Regions from separate parts of the Streptomyces sp. NPDC058092 genome, predicted to be linked through region 1. Evidence: riboswitches for the same ligand, from Rfam matches in the RefSeq annotation. Region 1 holds a riboswitch; the other holds the start of a gene.
What was found. Region 1 has a riboswitch for S-adenosylmethionine ahead of ACFVV1_RS31355 (aminotransferase class V-fold PLP-dependent enzyme). Riboswitches for the same ligand answer to the same signal wherever they lie in the genome.
Positions count from the first base shown of each region.

Region 2: it holds a riboswitch for S-adenosylmethionine, as region 1 does, so the genes downstream of both, thrC (threonine synthase) here and ACFVV1_RS31355 (aminotransferase class V-fold PLP-dependent enzyme) in region 1, are expected to answer to the same signal.

Region 1 covers NZ_JBHVSY010000024.1:55,715-62,717, reverse strand. The annotation lists gene ACFVV1_RS31380 (NlpC/P60 family protein) at 1-313, opposite strand, end outside; gene ACFVV1_RS31375 (NYN domain-containing protein) at 608-1,969, opposite strand; gene ACFVV1_RS31370 (hypothetical protein) at 2,007-2,249, opposite strand; gene ACFVV1_RS31365 (rhomboid family intramembrane serine protease) at 2,411-3,163, shown strand; gene ACFVV1_RS31360 (Lrp/AsnC family transcriptional regulator) at 3,160-3,441, shown strand; gene ACFVV1_RS31355 (aminotransferase class V-fold PLP-dependent enzyme) at 3,523-4,935, opposite strand; SAM riboswitch class IV at 5,112-5,229, opposite strand; gene trpD (anthranilate phosphoribosyltransferase) at 5,313-6,377, opposite strand; gene ACFVV1_RS31345 (cytochrome bc complex cytochrome b subunit) at 6,501-7,003, opposite strand, start outside.
Region 2 covers NZ_JBHVSY010000012.1:60,194-67,196, reverse strand. The annotation lists gene ACFVV1_RS20965 (ROK family protein) at 1-402, opposite strand, end outside; gene ACFVV1_RS20960 (DUF3263 domain-containing protein) at 781-1,047, shown strand; gene otsB (trehalose-phosphatase) at 1,292-2,170, shown strand; gene ACFVV1_RS20950 (trehalose-6-phosphate synthase) at 2,176-3,567, opposite strand; gene ACFVV1_RS20945 (glucosyl-3-phosphoglycerate synthase) at 3,630-4,574, opposite strand; SAM riboswitch class I at 4,728-4,892, shown strand; gene thrC (threonine synthase) at 4,910-6,211, shown strand; gene ACFVV1_RS20935 (MoaD/ThiS family protein) at 6,242-6,520, shown strand; gene ACFVV1_RS20930 (cold-shock protein) at 6,953-7,003, shown strand, end outside.

The sequences.
Region 1 (7,003 bases):
ACTGGGCGGCGGCGAGCGAACCGAGGCCGTTTCGCAGGGTGTTGATCTCCTGCTGGCCGCGGGCCACCTTGTCCTGCAGCGCGCCGACTTCCTTCTCCAGCTTCTGCTGCTTCTCCTTGGCGCCGTAGTACTGCTCATTGGCCTCGCCGGCCTCGTGGCTGATCTTCTCGACCTCCGCCTTGACCTCGCCCTTGGAGGGCTTCGGGTCGGCGTGGGCCGCTTGGGAGGTCAGGGCCACGGCCGCGGCGGCGGCTGCGGTGAGCACGGTCACGCGGGCGCGGCTCGGCTGCTTGGGACGACGGTGGGACGCCACGAAGGCGAGCTCCTTCTTCCTCGAGCCGCCTACCGGGCTGTGGGGGACATGAATCCCCGGCTCCGTGCATGTCACGGACTCGGCGGCGCCTTCGCCGTCACCCCGGATGGGTGATCAACCGTGCGAAGGTTCGAGGCCCGACCCTAGTGACCAACTTGTGATCAGTTCAAATCCTCGCAAGAAAAATCTCGTCACAGGAGGTACTTCTTTACCCACAGCACACAGGGCGTAGCGGCGACTTGACGGTCCGTTCCCCGATTTCCACCGAGTTCCACCGAGTTCCGACAAGCGTCACTAGACGCGTGAAAGGCGCTTCAGGAGCAAGACGGACGCAACGGGCCTGGCGCCCGCCTTCGCCACTCCGTCGGCGACTTCACGGTCGGTGGAGACCACCACGACCGGCCGGCCCGGCGGTTCGGCGCGCGCCAGCTGGCGGATGAGTTCGTCCGCGGTCACACCGGGCTTGCTGAACAGCACCCGGACCCCGCGCGGCGGTGCGAGCAGTACCGGGGCGGCCAGTTCGGCCCCGTCGAAGACACAGGTCATCTCCGCGCCGGTCTGCGCCGCGAGCACCGCGAGACCGCCCAGCAGCCGCAACCGCTGCTTCTCCAGCGGCAACTGCGGATAACCGGTCTTGGTGACGTTGTAGCCGTCCACGATCAAATGCGCCTGCGGCAGCGCGAGCAACTGGTCGAGCAGGGCCGGATCGGTCTCCGAAAGCGCCCTGGCCGCGATGTCCTTGGGCGACATCCTGCCGGGCTCGACCGCGTCGACACTGTCCGCGGGGCGGATCGAGGAGGGCGGCAGGGCCAGTTCGCGACGGAGCCCACTGGCCGCGTCGAGCACCGTGTCCAGCAGCAGCCGCAGCCGCATGTCCTCGACCGAACGGCCTTCCCTGGCGGCCCTGCGACCTGCCTCGACGGCCGCCTCGGCTTCACCGAGCCGCGCCTTGAGCCGGCGGGTCTCGCTCTCGGCCGCGGAGACCTGGGCGGCCGCCTCGGACCGTGCGGCGTCGGCCTCGGCCCGGCTGCGGCGCAGCGCGGCCTCGCCGCGCCTGACCTCGTTGACGGCGCTGCGCAGTTTGCGCTGGAGGGAATCGGCCTCCTTGCGGACCGCGTCCAGCTCGCTGCGGAGCCGTTCGGTCTCGCTCTTCGTCTGGGAGCGGGCGTGCGCGAGTTCCTCGCGCAGCCGTTCCAGTTCGCGGCGGCTCTCCTCGTCGGCGCGCTCGGCGTCGGCCCGCTGGGCCTCCTCGCCCGCGGCGGCGACCAGCTTCACCCAGCCCGCCGGGCGCAGCACGTAGGCAGCGGCGGCCACATCGACGGGGTCCGCGGCGGCAGGCGGCGAACCGGCCTCCAGCGCGGCGGTCAGCTCCGGCTGCCCCTCCTTGAGCCGTTCACCGATGCGCTGACGGAACAGCGCGTCCCCCTCCAGGGCGGCCGCCATCGCGTTCCCGGCGAACTTGGCGCGCCGGGTCGGGGTGAAGCGGGCGTACTGTCTCAGCTGGGCGGGGAGTTCGGTGACCGTCAGGCCGCCGAACGCGTCCGAGACCAGCGCGACGACCCGTCGCCGTACAGCTTCGGGCAGCGGGCGGTCGAGCGCCTCGACGGCGTCGCCGGCCGCCTCGGCCGGCTCTGCGCCGCTAGCGGGCTGCTCCACCATCCGTCACCCCAAATTGTCTGTACGCGCGCCTCCGTCAGGAGTCGGCACCCGGCCTGGCCACCAGTTCGATCTGATCCACCGCATTGCACCAACGGCAGCGCACCGACTCGATGGTCTCACTGACCACCTCACGTTCCTCGACGGTGGACTCCCCGGCCAGGTCGAGATGGACGTACTCGACGACCTTGGAGGAGCGCGTCACGTCGAAGCGCGTCAGATTTCCGCAGAGCGTGCAACGCCAGCGGGTCCCGTCCGTCGGCTGGGGAACCGTCGTCATCGTGCGTCCTCTTTCGTCGAGCCTCGTGCTGCCTGCTTCAAGGATCTCGCGGTGCGCCGTCGAACTGCGGATGTCCTCTCGTAACCCTACGGCCTCGGTGTGTCCCCAAGACACGGCGAGGCGGTCTGTCCCGTTCCCTCCGCTTGCGTCATGCTCTGTTCATGATCGATCGGCGTGCCGCGGCCGGCAGATTGACCAGCGGGCTCCTACGGACGGTCACCTCGGGCGGACCGTCGGTGGCCCATGCCCTGATCGCCCTGTGCTGTCTGGTCTTCCTGATCAGCCCGCTCTCCGGCTTCAACTCGTCCTACGGCACCGCCGACGCCCTGCTCGCCGCCCAGGCCGGGTACTTCGAACGCTGGGGCGTGATCCCGAGCGAGCTGTGGGACGGCTCCGCACGCGCCCTGCTCACCCCGCTCACCGCCCTCTTCGTTCACGGCAGCTGGCTGCATCTGCTCGGCAACATGCTCTTCCTGTACGTGTTCGGGGCGATGACCGAGGAGCGCATGGGCCGTACCGAGTTCACCTTCTTCTACGTCGCCTGCGGCTATCTCGCCCTGGTCGCCTACGCCGCCGCGCACGCCACGTCCGACGAGACGCTCGTCGGCGCGTCGGGGGCGATCTCGGCGGTGCTCGGGGCGTTCCTCTATCTGTTCCCCAGGGCCCGGGTCACCAGCCTGTTCCCGTTCCTCTTCTTCCTGCCGCTGCGCTTCCCCGCCTGGATCGTGCTGATCTTCTGGTTCGCCCTGCAGTGGCTGGCGGTCCGGAGCGCGGGCAGCGGGGGGCCCGGCGTGGCCTATCTGGCCCATGTGGTCGGCTTCGCCCTCGGCTTTCTCTACGCCTGGGGGCGTTACCGGCGTACGGATAGAGTGAAGACTCCAGCCAGGGCCACCGAGGGAGAAAGCCAGCCGTGATCACCGCGATCGTGCTCATCAAAACCAGCGTGGACCGGATTCCCGAGATCGCCGAAGCCATCGCCGCACTGGACAGCGTCAGCGAGGTCTTCTCGGTCACCGGTACGTACGACCTGATCGCCATGGTCCGGGTGGCCAAGCACGACGATCTGGCGGACGTCATCCCCGGCCGGATCAGCAAGATCCCCGGCGTCGAGGCCACCGACACGCATGTGGCGTTCCGTACGTACTCGCAGCATGACCTGGAGGCCGCCTTCGCCATCGGCCTCGACGCGTAGGTACGCCCCCGTATTACGGCGTAATACTCCGGCGGGGGACGGGCTCGGACGCCCGTCCCTCGCCGAAGTGTTACGTGGCCGTCAGAGCTGCGCCGTGCCCCGGTCCGGGACGCAGCGGCCGTCCTCGGTGCGGTACTTCCACTGGGCACCCTCGCTCACCAGCTCCTTGACCGCGCGGACGAACCGCTCGATGTGCTCGTCCGGCGTGCCGGCCCCGAAGCTCACCCGGATCGCGTTGAGCAAGGGGGTCCCCACGGTCGGGTTCGTTCGAGACCGGGGGAGCTCGCCCGGCTCGGCCTCGGGCGCGCCGCACTCGCCGGCCTCCTGCGGGTCGCTGCCCAGCAGGGTGCGGACCAGCGGGTGTGCGCAGAACAGTCCGTCGCGGACCCCGATGCCGTACTCGGCGGAGAGCGCGGCGGCGAAGTGCGAGCTGTTCCAGCCCTCCACCACGAAGGAGATGACGCCGACCCTCGGGGCGTCGTCACCGAACAGCGAGAGCACCTTGACCTCGGGGACCTCCGCGAGACCGGTCCGGACCGCGCTGACGAGGTGCTGCTCCCGGGCGACCAGGTCGTCGAAGCCGGCCTCGGTGAGCGCCTTGCAGGCGGAGGCGATGGAGTACACGCCGATGACGTTGGGGGAACCGGCCTCGTGGCGGGCGGCGGTGGTGTGCCACTCGACGTCCACTCCGCCGTCGCCGCGCCGGGCGACCCTGCGCGAGGCGCCGCCGCCGGCCAGGTACGGCTCGGCGTCCCGCAGCCAGTCGGCCCGGCCCGCGAGCACGCCCGAGCCGAACGGCGCGTACAGCTTGTGCCCGGAGAAGGCGACCCAGTCGACGTCCAGGTCCGTGATGTCGACGGGGTGGTGCGGGGCGAGCTGCGCGGCGTCCAGCACGATCCGGGCACCGTGCGCGTGCGCGGCGGCCGCCAGCTCCTTCACCGGCCACAGTTCACCTGTGACGTTGGAGGCGCCGGTGACACAGACCAGCGCGGGGCCGTAGGGGTCACGGCCGGCGAGCGCCCGCTCCAGCGTCTCGACGGCCCGGGCCGGGGTGCGCGGGGCGTTCAGGTAGGTCACCCGGGCGTCGCGCCAGGGCAGCAGCGAGGCGTGGTGCTCGGTCTCGTACACGAAGACCTGGCAGTCGGCGGGGATGACGGCGGCCAGCAGGTTGAGGGAGTCGGTGGTCGACCGGGTGAAGATCACCTGGTCCTCGGCGCGGCACCCGAGGAACTCCGCGACCGTCGCGCGGCTGTTCTCGAAGAGGTCCGTGGAGAGCTGCGAGAGGTACCCGGCACCGCGGTGGACGCTGCCGTAGTACGGGGCGTACGCGGCGACGTCGTCCCAGACGCGCTGCAGGGCGGGGGCGCTGGCGGCGTAGTCGAGAGCGGCGTACGTGACCTCACCACCCGTGACGAGCGGAACCGTTACATCCTTGCCCAGAACCGGCAGAGGGGTACAAAGCGACTGGTCGGCGGCAGCGGTGAAGACAGACATGGCGAACTCCCGTAACAGGCAGGCGAATCGCGTGCGCCGGCGGATACGCGGCAGCGCAGCGGAAAGAGAAAAAAAGGGGTGCGGAGGAGGGCCGGGAAGCCCTATCGCATTCGCTTGCTCACAAGAGACTCCCTGGGGACCAGGACCCCGGGGGTTGGCATTCACAGATGCCGAGGGGCCCGCGCTTGCCGCAGACCTCGCTGCCTACGGCCTGGTCTTCACCCGGGGCACCCCGCCACGGACGGAGGGTTGCCGGACAGCGGGCCGGGGCCGTAGTCGCTGTCACTCATGACCTGCGCAGCATCTTGCCATACGTGCGTCGACCCGCAAGGCGCGGTCCAGGATCCGGACCGCGCCCCGCGTCACCTTCCGTCCGCTCAGGCGTTGCTGACCGCCACCCAGCGCTCCAGCGCCTGCCGGGCCGCCCCCGAGTCGATGGACTCGGCCGCCTTCGCGATACCGGCGGCGATCTGCTCGTTGAGTGTGCCGTCCGTCGGGTCCAGGGCCACCAGCGCCGCCGCGGAGTTGAGCAGCACGGCCTCCCGCGCCGGCCCGTGCTCGCCTGCCAGCACCCGGCGGGCCACGTCCGCGTTGTACGAGGGGTCGCCGCCGCGGAGCGCCTGTGGCGGCACCAGGTCCAGGCCGACGTCGCGCGGGTCGAACGCCTCCTCGCGCACCGATCCGTCCCGGACCACCCAGACGCGCGAGGTCGCGGTCGTCGTCAGCTCGTCCAGGCCGTCGTCGCCGCGGAAGACCAGCGACGAATTGCCGCGCTCGGCGAGGACACCGGCGACGATGGGCGCCATCCGCAGGTCGGCGACGCCGATGGCCTGGGAGCGCACCTTCGCCGGGTTGGTGAGCGGCCCCAGGATGTTGAACGTCGTCGGGGCACCGAGTTCCTTGCGGGCCCTGGCCACGTACCGCAGAGCGGGGTGGAACTTCACCGCGAAGCAGAGGGTGATGCCCGCTTCCTCGGCGACCTCGACGACCCGCTGCGCGCTGAGGTCCAGATTGACGCCGAGCTTCTCCAGCACGTCGGAGGAACCGCTCGCCGACGAGGACGCGCGGTTGCCGTGCTTGACGACCTTGGCGCCGGTGCCCGCGATGACGATCGCCGACATCGTGGAGATGTTGACCGTCTTGGCGAGGTCGCCGCCGGTGCCGACGATGTCGACCGTACGGCCGGGTACGTGGATGGTGTGGGCGTGCTCGTACATCGCGCGCACCAGCCCGGACACCTCCTCGACCGTCTCGCCCTTGGCGCGCAGGGCCACCGCGAAACCGGCGATCTGCACATCGCTCGCCTCACCGCTCATGATGCGGTCCATCGCCCACGCGGTGTCGTCCGCGGTCAGGTTCTCGCCACGCAGCAGCGGGTTCAGCAGGCCGGGCCAGGAACGGTCCGCCACGCTGTCGCCGCCGACCGGGGTCACAACGTTCATGGTCCGCTCCTGGGGTCCACAGCCGATAAAAGGGATAGCCCCACCCTATCGAGGGCCGGGGACAGCGAAGAGCCCCGTCCATCGGATGGACGGGGCTCCTGCTGTGGCGATCAGTTCAGACGATCAGTGGTGACCGTGGCCGCTGGTGATCTCCTTGTACTCCTCGACGGTGGGCTTGGCGATCTGGTTGTCCTCGCCGTAGTAACCCTTGCTGAGCTTGGCACGCAGCTTCTGCAGGACGGACACCTTGCGCTCGACACCGTTCTCGTCGACCGTCGGGCCGATCTCGGCCGGCTTGTACTGCTCGTGCGCGGTGAGCGTGTGCAGCTGCTCGGGGCCGAGCGGCTCGTGGATCTCGACGAACTCACCGTGCGGCAGGCGCTTGATCATGCCGGACTCGCGCCCGTGCAGCACCTTCTCCTTGTCACGGCGCTGGAGGCCGAGGCAGATCCGCCGGGTGGCGATGAACGTGAGGACCGGGCCCACGAAGATGAAGATCCGGACGAACCAGGAAATGGCGTTCAGCGACAGGTGGAAGTGCGTGGCCCACAGGTCGTTGCCACCGCCGACGAAGACGATGAAGTACAGGGTGATCCAGGCGACACCGAAGGCCGTCCGGGTCGGGG
Region 2 (7,003 bases), on a different contig from region 1:
GAAGCGGTCGGCGCCCTTGCCCGCGCCGATCCGGCCCTCGGCGAGCCCGCCGGTGCGTACATCGTGGCCGAGCGCGACGGGGACGCCGCCGAGCCGCTCGCCGAGCAGTACCCGCATGGGTACGTCACGCCAGCCCAGGTTCGAGGCGTAGACCGCGATGCCGTTCTCGGCGTCGACGATGCCGGGCACGGCGACACCGGCCGCGACGGCGCTCTCGCCGAAGTGCTCCTTGCCGTACGCCCGCAGGTCCGCGGCGAAAGCGAGGATCGACTCCACGACGGCGTCGGGGCCGCGCTCTCTGCCGGTTGCCCGCCGCGCCTCGTACAGCAGGGTGCCGTCGACCCCGACCAGTGCGGCCTTCATTCCGGTGCCGCCCACATCGAGGGCGATGACGTGTTTCACGGGAAACAGTTTCGCCCGAGGAATCAAAAAGGTCTAGTCCACTATTGGGGTTTGTTGCGCATCCATACAAAATCGGGGCCGACGGGCTGCCCATGGCTCTGGGTGACGTCCACCGCTCGGCCGTGACCACCGCCTCATCGACGCCGACCGGACACCGATCCGGTGACGCGGTGCGAAAGCCATACCCCGATGGTGCAGACCTTCGGAGATCGTCCGGGAGAGGCATCGGCAAGGCGGTCGAGCCGGGCGGCAGCCCCGAGAGCGTGCTCGGCCGGATCGCACGGGAGTCGTCGGCGGCGGAGGACGCGGAGCAGCGCAGGACGCGGAGCAACGGGCGACCCGGTGGCGGCCCTTCGGCCGGGCGATATGTTGGCTGATATGACCACCCCCCCGAATGGCCCCGACGCCACGGACAGCCCCGGCGGCCTCTCCGACCGGGACCGTGCCGTGCTCGCCGTCGAGCGGCAGTCGTGGGCCGGGCCCGGGGCGAAGGACCGCGCGATTCGCGAACAGCTCGGCATCTCGCCCACGCGCTACTACCAGTTGCTGAACGCCCTCCTCGACGACCGCCGCGCCCTGGAGACGGACCCGGTGACGGTGAACCGCCTGCGCCGGGTACGGGAGGCGAGGCGGGGACGGCGCTGACCGGGGACGGCGCTGACCGGGGACGGCGCTGACCGGGGACGGCGCTGACCGGGGACGGCGCTGACCGGGGGTGGCGCTGACCGTGGCTCTCCGCCCCGGGAACGCCCGCAGGGCGCCCCCCGGGCGCCCCACTCCTGGTCGGAGCTGACCGGGACTCCGCCCCGGGAACGCCCTCCGCAGGCGCCCCACCCCTGGCCTCCCGCTGTGCACCCCCAACCCCGGCACCCCGCTATAGGCTCGCCCCATGGGCAGCAACCCGCACGCACCCACGCCGAGCGAATCCCCGTCCGAGCTCCCCGCCCCCACCACCCCACCCGGCCGAGAAGCCCTCGCCGCGATCCTCGCGCGCCCCGACCGCGCCGTCATCGCGCTCGACTTCGACGGCACCCTCGCCGACATCGTCCCGGACCCGGAGCAGGCCCGCGCCCACCCCGGCGCCGTCGACGCGCTCGTCGCGCTCGCCCCGAAAGTGGCGTCCATCGCCGTGATCACCGGACGCCCGGCCGGCGTCGCGGTCCGGCACGGCGGCTTCGCCGGAGTGCGGGGACTGGACCACCTCGTCGTCCTCGGCCACTACGGCACCGAACGCTGGGACGCCGTGTCCGGCACCGTCCGCACCCCCGCCCCGCACCCCGGCGTCGCCGCGGTCCGCGCCGAACTCCCGGGCGTGCTCGACCGGTTCGACGCGTGGCACGGCACCTGGATCGAGGAGAAGGGCCAGGCGCTCGCCGTCCACACCCGCCGCGCCACCGACCCGCAGGCCGCGTTCGACGCCCTGCGCGAACCCCTCGGCGAGCTCGCCGCCCGGCACGGGCTGATCGTCGAACCGGGCCGCCTGGTCCTGGAGTTGCGCCCGCCGGGCATGGACAAGGGCGTGGCGCTCGCACAGTACGTACGGGAGACCGACGCGGAGTCCGTCCTGTACGCGGGCGACGACCTGGGCGACCTCGCCGCGTACGCCGCCGTGGAGAAGCTCCGCACCGAGGGCCCCGACGGCATCCCGGGCCTGCTGGTCTGCAGCGGCAGCGCCGAAGTGCCCGAACTGGCCGAACGCGCGGATCTGCTGCTGAACGGCCCCGGAGCCGTCATCGGCTTCCTGGCGGCCCTGGCCGAACGGATCTGACCGGCTCACTCCCGCCGCAGCGCGTCCAGCTGATCGAGGAACCACTGCTGCGGCGGGAGCGCCACCGCCGCCGCGGCCAGCCGTTCCGTGCGGGCCGCCCGTTCGTCGTCCGCCATGGTGAGCGCCTCGTGCAGCGCCGCGGCCGTCGCGGACACGTCGTACGGGTTCACGACGACCGCGTCGCTGCCCAGCTCCTCGTACGCACCCGCCTCCCGCGACAGCACCAGCGCGCAGCCGTGGTCGGAGACCACCGGGACCTCCTTGGCGACCAGGTTCATGCCGTCGCGGATCGGGTTGACGAGCGCCACGTCGGCCAGCCGGTACGCGGCGAGCGAGCGGGCGAAGTCGTCCTTGACGTGGAGCACGACCGGCGTCCAGCCCGCCGTGCCGTACGCGGCGTTGATGTCGTCGGCGACCTGCCGCACCTCGGCCGTGTAGTCGCGGTACACCGCCAGGTCCTGCCGCGAGGGGTACGCGAAGGCGACATGGACGACCCGCTCGCGCCATTCGGGCCGCTCTTCGAGCAGCTCGCGGTAGGCGAACAGCCCGCGCACGATGTTCTTGGACAGTTCCGTCCGGTCCACTCGTACGATCGTCCTCCGCCCGGGGCCGATCTGCTCCCGCAGCGCCGCCATCCGCTCCTCCACGTCCGCCTCGTGCGCGCGCCGGCGCAGGAATTCGGCGTCCGCGCCGAGCCCGTGCACCCCGATCCTGGTCCGCCCGGTGCCGCCCAGGAGCTCCGTGCAGCAGCCGATGAAGGCGTCCGCCCAGCGCCGGGTCAGGAAGGCCGCCCGGTCGGCGCCCAGGATGCCGTGCAGCAGCTGCTCGGCGATGTCGTCGGGGAGCAGGCGGAAGTAGTCGACGGGCGCCCACGGGGTGTGCGAGAAATGGCCGATCCGCAGGTCGGGGCGGAGACCGCGGAGCATGCCGGGCACCAGCGCCAGGTGGTAGTCCTGCACCAGCACCGCCGCCCCGGGGCCCGCCTCCTCGGCGAGCGCCTCGGCGAAGGCCCGGTTGTACGTCTCGAACGACGCCCACCGCCTTCGGAACTCCGCGTCGAAGACCGGCTCCAGCGGGGTCTGGTACAGCATGTGGTGGACGAACCAGAGCACCGAATTCGCAATGCCGTTGTACGCGTCCGCGTGGACGGCCGCGTCGATGTCGAGCATCCGTACGCCGGGCTCACCGACCCCGCGCCGGACCGCCTCCCGGTCCCCGTCACCGAGCGCGGCGCACACCCACAGCTTGTCCTTGACGGCGCTCAGCCCGGAGACGAGCCCGCCGCCGCCCCGCTTCGCGTCGAGTGATCCGTCCGTGCCCAGGGTGTACGACACCGGGCCACGGTTGGACGCGACGAGGACCTGGGCGGCGGACTGGGCTTCGTGCTCGGAGACCATGTTGCGGAATCTAGCCAGATCACGAACCGTCCAAACGTGCAAACGTGCGAAGTCGGGCCGCGTCAGGCCGCGCGGCGCGAAACGTACTCCTCGATCTCACGCATCGGAGGCCGCTCCTCGGTGTCCACGGCATGGGTGCGCGGTACGAAACCGTCCTCACCGCGCTCGAACTGGGTGAGCGACGGCCGTACCAGGTGCCCGCGGGACAGCCGGAGTTGCGCGGTCCGGTAGATCGCCGCCGCCATCCGGCCGAGCGCCTGCCCGTCCTGGTGGCGGTGCTTGCGCACTCCCACGTCGACCTGGGCCAGCGCGTCCAGACCCACGGTGTGCAGCGCGTCGACCAGGAGGCCCAGCTCCACTCCGTACCCGACGGGGAAGGGCAGCTGTTCGAGGAGGGAGCGGCGTACGGCGTACTCGCCGCCCAGCGGCTGGACGAAGCCGGCCAGCTGCGGCCAGTGCAGATTGAGCAGCGGACGGGCCACCAGCTCGGTGACGCGACCACCCTGACCTGCCGTGTCACCGAGCGGGCGGTCGTACATCGCCTTGACGAACCGGACGTCCGGATCGGTCAGCAGCGGGCCGACGATGCCGGAGACGAAGTCGGCCGAGAATTCCTTCAGGTCGGCGTCGACGAAGCAGACGATGTCCCCGCCGGTCACCAGGAGCGACCGCCAGAGCACCTCGCCCTTGCCGGGCACGGCGGGTATCCGGGGCAGTATGTCGTCCCGGTGCACCACCCGCGCGCCGGCCTCCCGGGCCACCTTCGCGGTGGCGTCCGTGGAACCGGAATCGATCACCACGAGCTCGTCGACCAGCTGGACCTTCTCCATCAGCTCGCGCCGGATCGTCGCGACGATCGCACCGACCGTCGCCTCCTCGTTCAGCGCGGGCAGCACCACACTCACGCTTCCACGACCCCGTTCCTTGGCGGCGAGGAGCCGGTCCAGCGGGCGGTCGGCGACCGACCAGGAACGCCTGGCCAGCCAGCTTTCGACCTCTTCCAGCACGGTCGATACTCCCTGTATGTGATCCATCTCGCGGTTCGGACGACTATCTCGACCGTCCGGTGCTTCGGTTACAGTCTTGAACAACGCGGACGGCCGTCGCATGTCGGGGTCGGTCCGCCAATAAACGCCTGGATCGAAGATCCAGCGCCATAGCGCTCATCCAGAGGGACTGAGGGAACGGCCCGTTGAAGTCCCGGCAACCCTCCCATCCCCTTGTTCTCGGCTTCGCTCGAACAGGGGAGACCCCACTCCGCGAGGTCAGGTGGGGAAGGTGCCAATTCCGTCTCGTGGCGAAATGCGCCGCGAGGAAGATGAGGAGAAAGGGCCTCGCCTCCATGGCTGCGCAGACTGTTGCAGTAAGCACCGACTCTTCCGCCGAGGTTGTCGATCTGGGTCCCGCCGCGGCGCTTTCCTGCCGCGAGTGCGGCGAGCGTTTCGAACTCGGTCCCATTTTCGCCTGCGCGTCCTGTTTCGGGCCGCTCGAAGTGGCGTACGACCTGCCGAGCGGCTCCCCCGACGAGCTGAAGAAGCGCATCGAGGCCGGACCCGACAACATCTGGCGTTACGCGCCGCTGCTGCCGGTCCCCGCCGATGTCGCGGACAAGCCCAACATCAACCCCGGCTTCACCAAGCTGGTCAAGGCCGACAACCTCGCCCGTGAGCTGGGCGTCACCGGCGGTCTGTACGTCAAGGACGACTCCGGCAACCCGACGCACTCCTTCAAGGACCGCGTCGTCGCCATCGCCGTCGAGGCCGCCCGCGCCTTCGGTTACACCACCCTCTCCTGCTCCTCCACCGGCAACCTCGCCGGTGCGGTGGGTGCCGCCGCCGCCCGCGCCGGTTTGCGCTCCTGCGTGTTCATCCCGCACGACCTGGAGCAGGGCAAGGTCGTCATGGCCGCGGTGTACGGCGGTGAGCTGGTCGGCATCGAGGGCAACTACGACGACGTCAACCGCTTCTGCTCGGAGCTCATCGGCGACCCGCTCGGCGAGGGCTGGGGCTTCGTCAACGTCAACCTGCGCCCCTACTACGGCGAGGGCTCCAAGACCCTGGCGTACGAGATCTGCGAGCAGCTCGGCTGGCGGCTGCCCGACCAGATCGTCATCCCGATCGCGTCCGGCTCGCAGCTCACGAAGATCGACAAGGGTCTCCAGGAGCTGATCAAGCTGGGCCTGGTCGAGGACAGGCCGTACAAGATCTTCGGCGCCCAGGCCGAGGGCTGCTCCCCGGTCTCCACCGCCTTCAAGGCCGGTCACGACGTCGTACGGCCCCAGAAGCCGAACACCATCGCCAAGTCGCTGGCGATCGGCAACCCGGCCGACGGCCCGTACGTCCTGGACATCGCCCGCCGCACCGGCGGCGCGGTGGAGGACGTCAACGACGAGCAGGTCGTCGACGCGATCAAGCTCCTCGCCCGCACCGAGGGCATCTTCGCGGAGACGGCGGGCGGCGTGACGGTCGGCGTCACGAAGAAGCTGATCGAGGCCGGTCTGATCGACCCGGCGCTGACCACCGTCGTCCTCAACACGGGTGACGGCCTCAAGACCCTGGACGCGGTGGCCGCCACCTCGCAGGCGACCGCCACGATCCGCCCGAGCCTGGACGCGTTCCGCGCCGCCGGACTCGCCACCAGCTGACCACCCGAGACTGCAGGAAGGGCACCCACCATGAGCGTCAAGGTCCGTATCCCCACCATCCTCCGCACCTACACGGGCGGCCAGGCCGAGGTCCCGGCCGAGGGCTCGACCCTCTCCCAGGTCATCGAGTCCCTGGAGCAGAACCACCCGGGCATCGCCGCCCGCGTCCTGGACGACCAGGGCAAGCTGCGCCGCTTCGTGAACGTGTACGTCAACGACGACGACGTGCGTTTCGAGGGCGGCCTGGAGACGGCCACGCCGGACGACGCCGGCATCTCGATCATCCCGGCGGTCGCGGGCGGCTGCTGACCCCCCGTCCGGATCCCGGGCCGGCTTCACCGCGTTATCGGAATTGCCCTCTCTGCGAGAAGCGGAGGGGGCAATTCTGCATGGTTGAGCGCGGTACAGTGTGGGAAGTCCCCCCAGCTGCCCGTGCCGCCCGCATATGAGAATGCGCCCGGTCACGACAAGAAGCAGCCAAAGTACTCGATCTCCTTGCGCCATAAGTCGCCTTTGCCCGGCCCGACTTGCCCTGGAATCCCACGAATTCCTCATATTCGGGCGTTCGGTGCTGCCCAGAATTCTCGTCCGATTGACCTGTTGCAGAGGGCAGTTGGGCAGATACATTCGGCCGCGGTCGACGCGTTCCGGCGCACGCACCCTCTCCTGTCGGAGGGTGAGTTCTGACCCGGGTCCGCGAAGTGCGGTCCTGTGCAAGGGCCAGTAATAGGGGAGTTAGGCATGGCTCAGGGCACCGTCAAGTGGTTCAACGCGGAGAAGGGGTACGGCTTC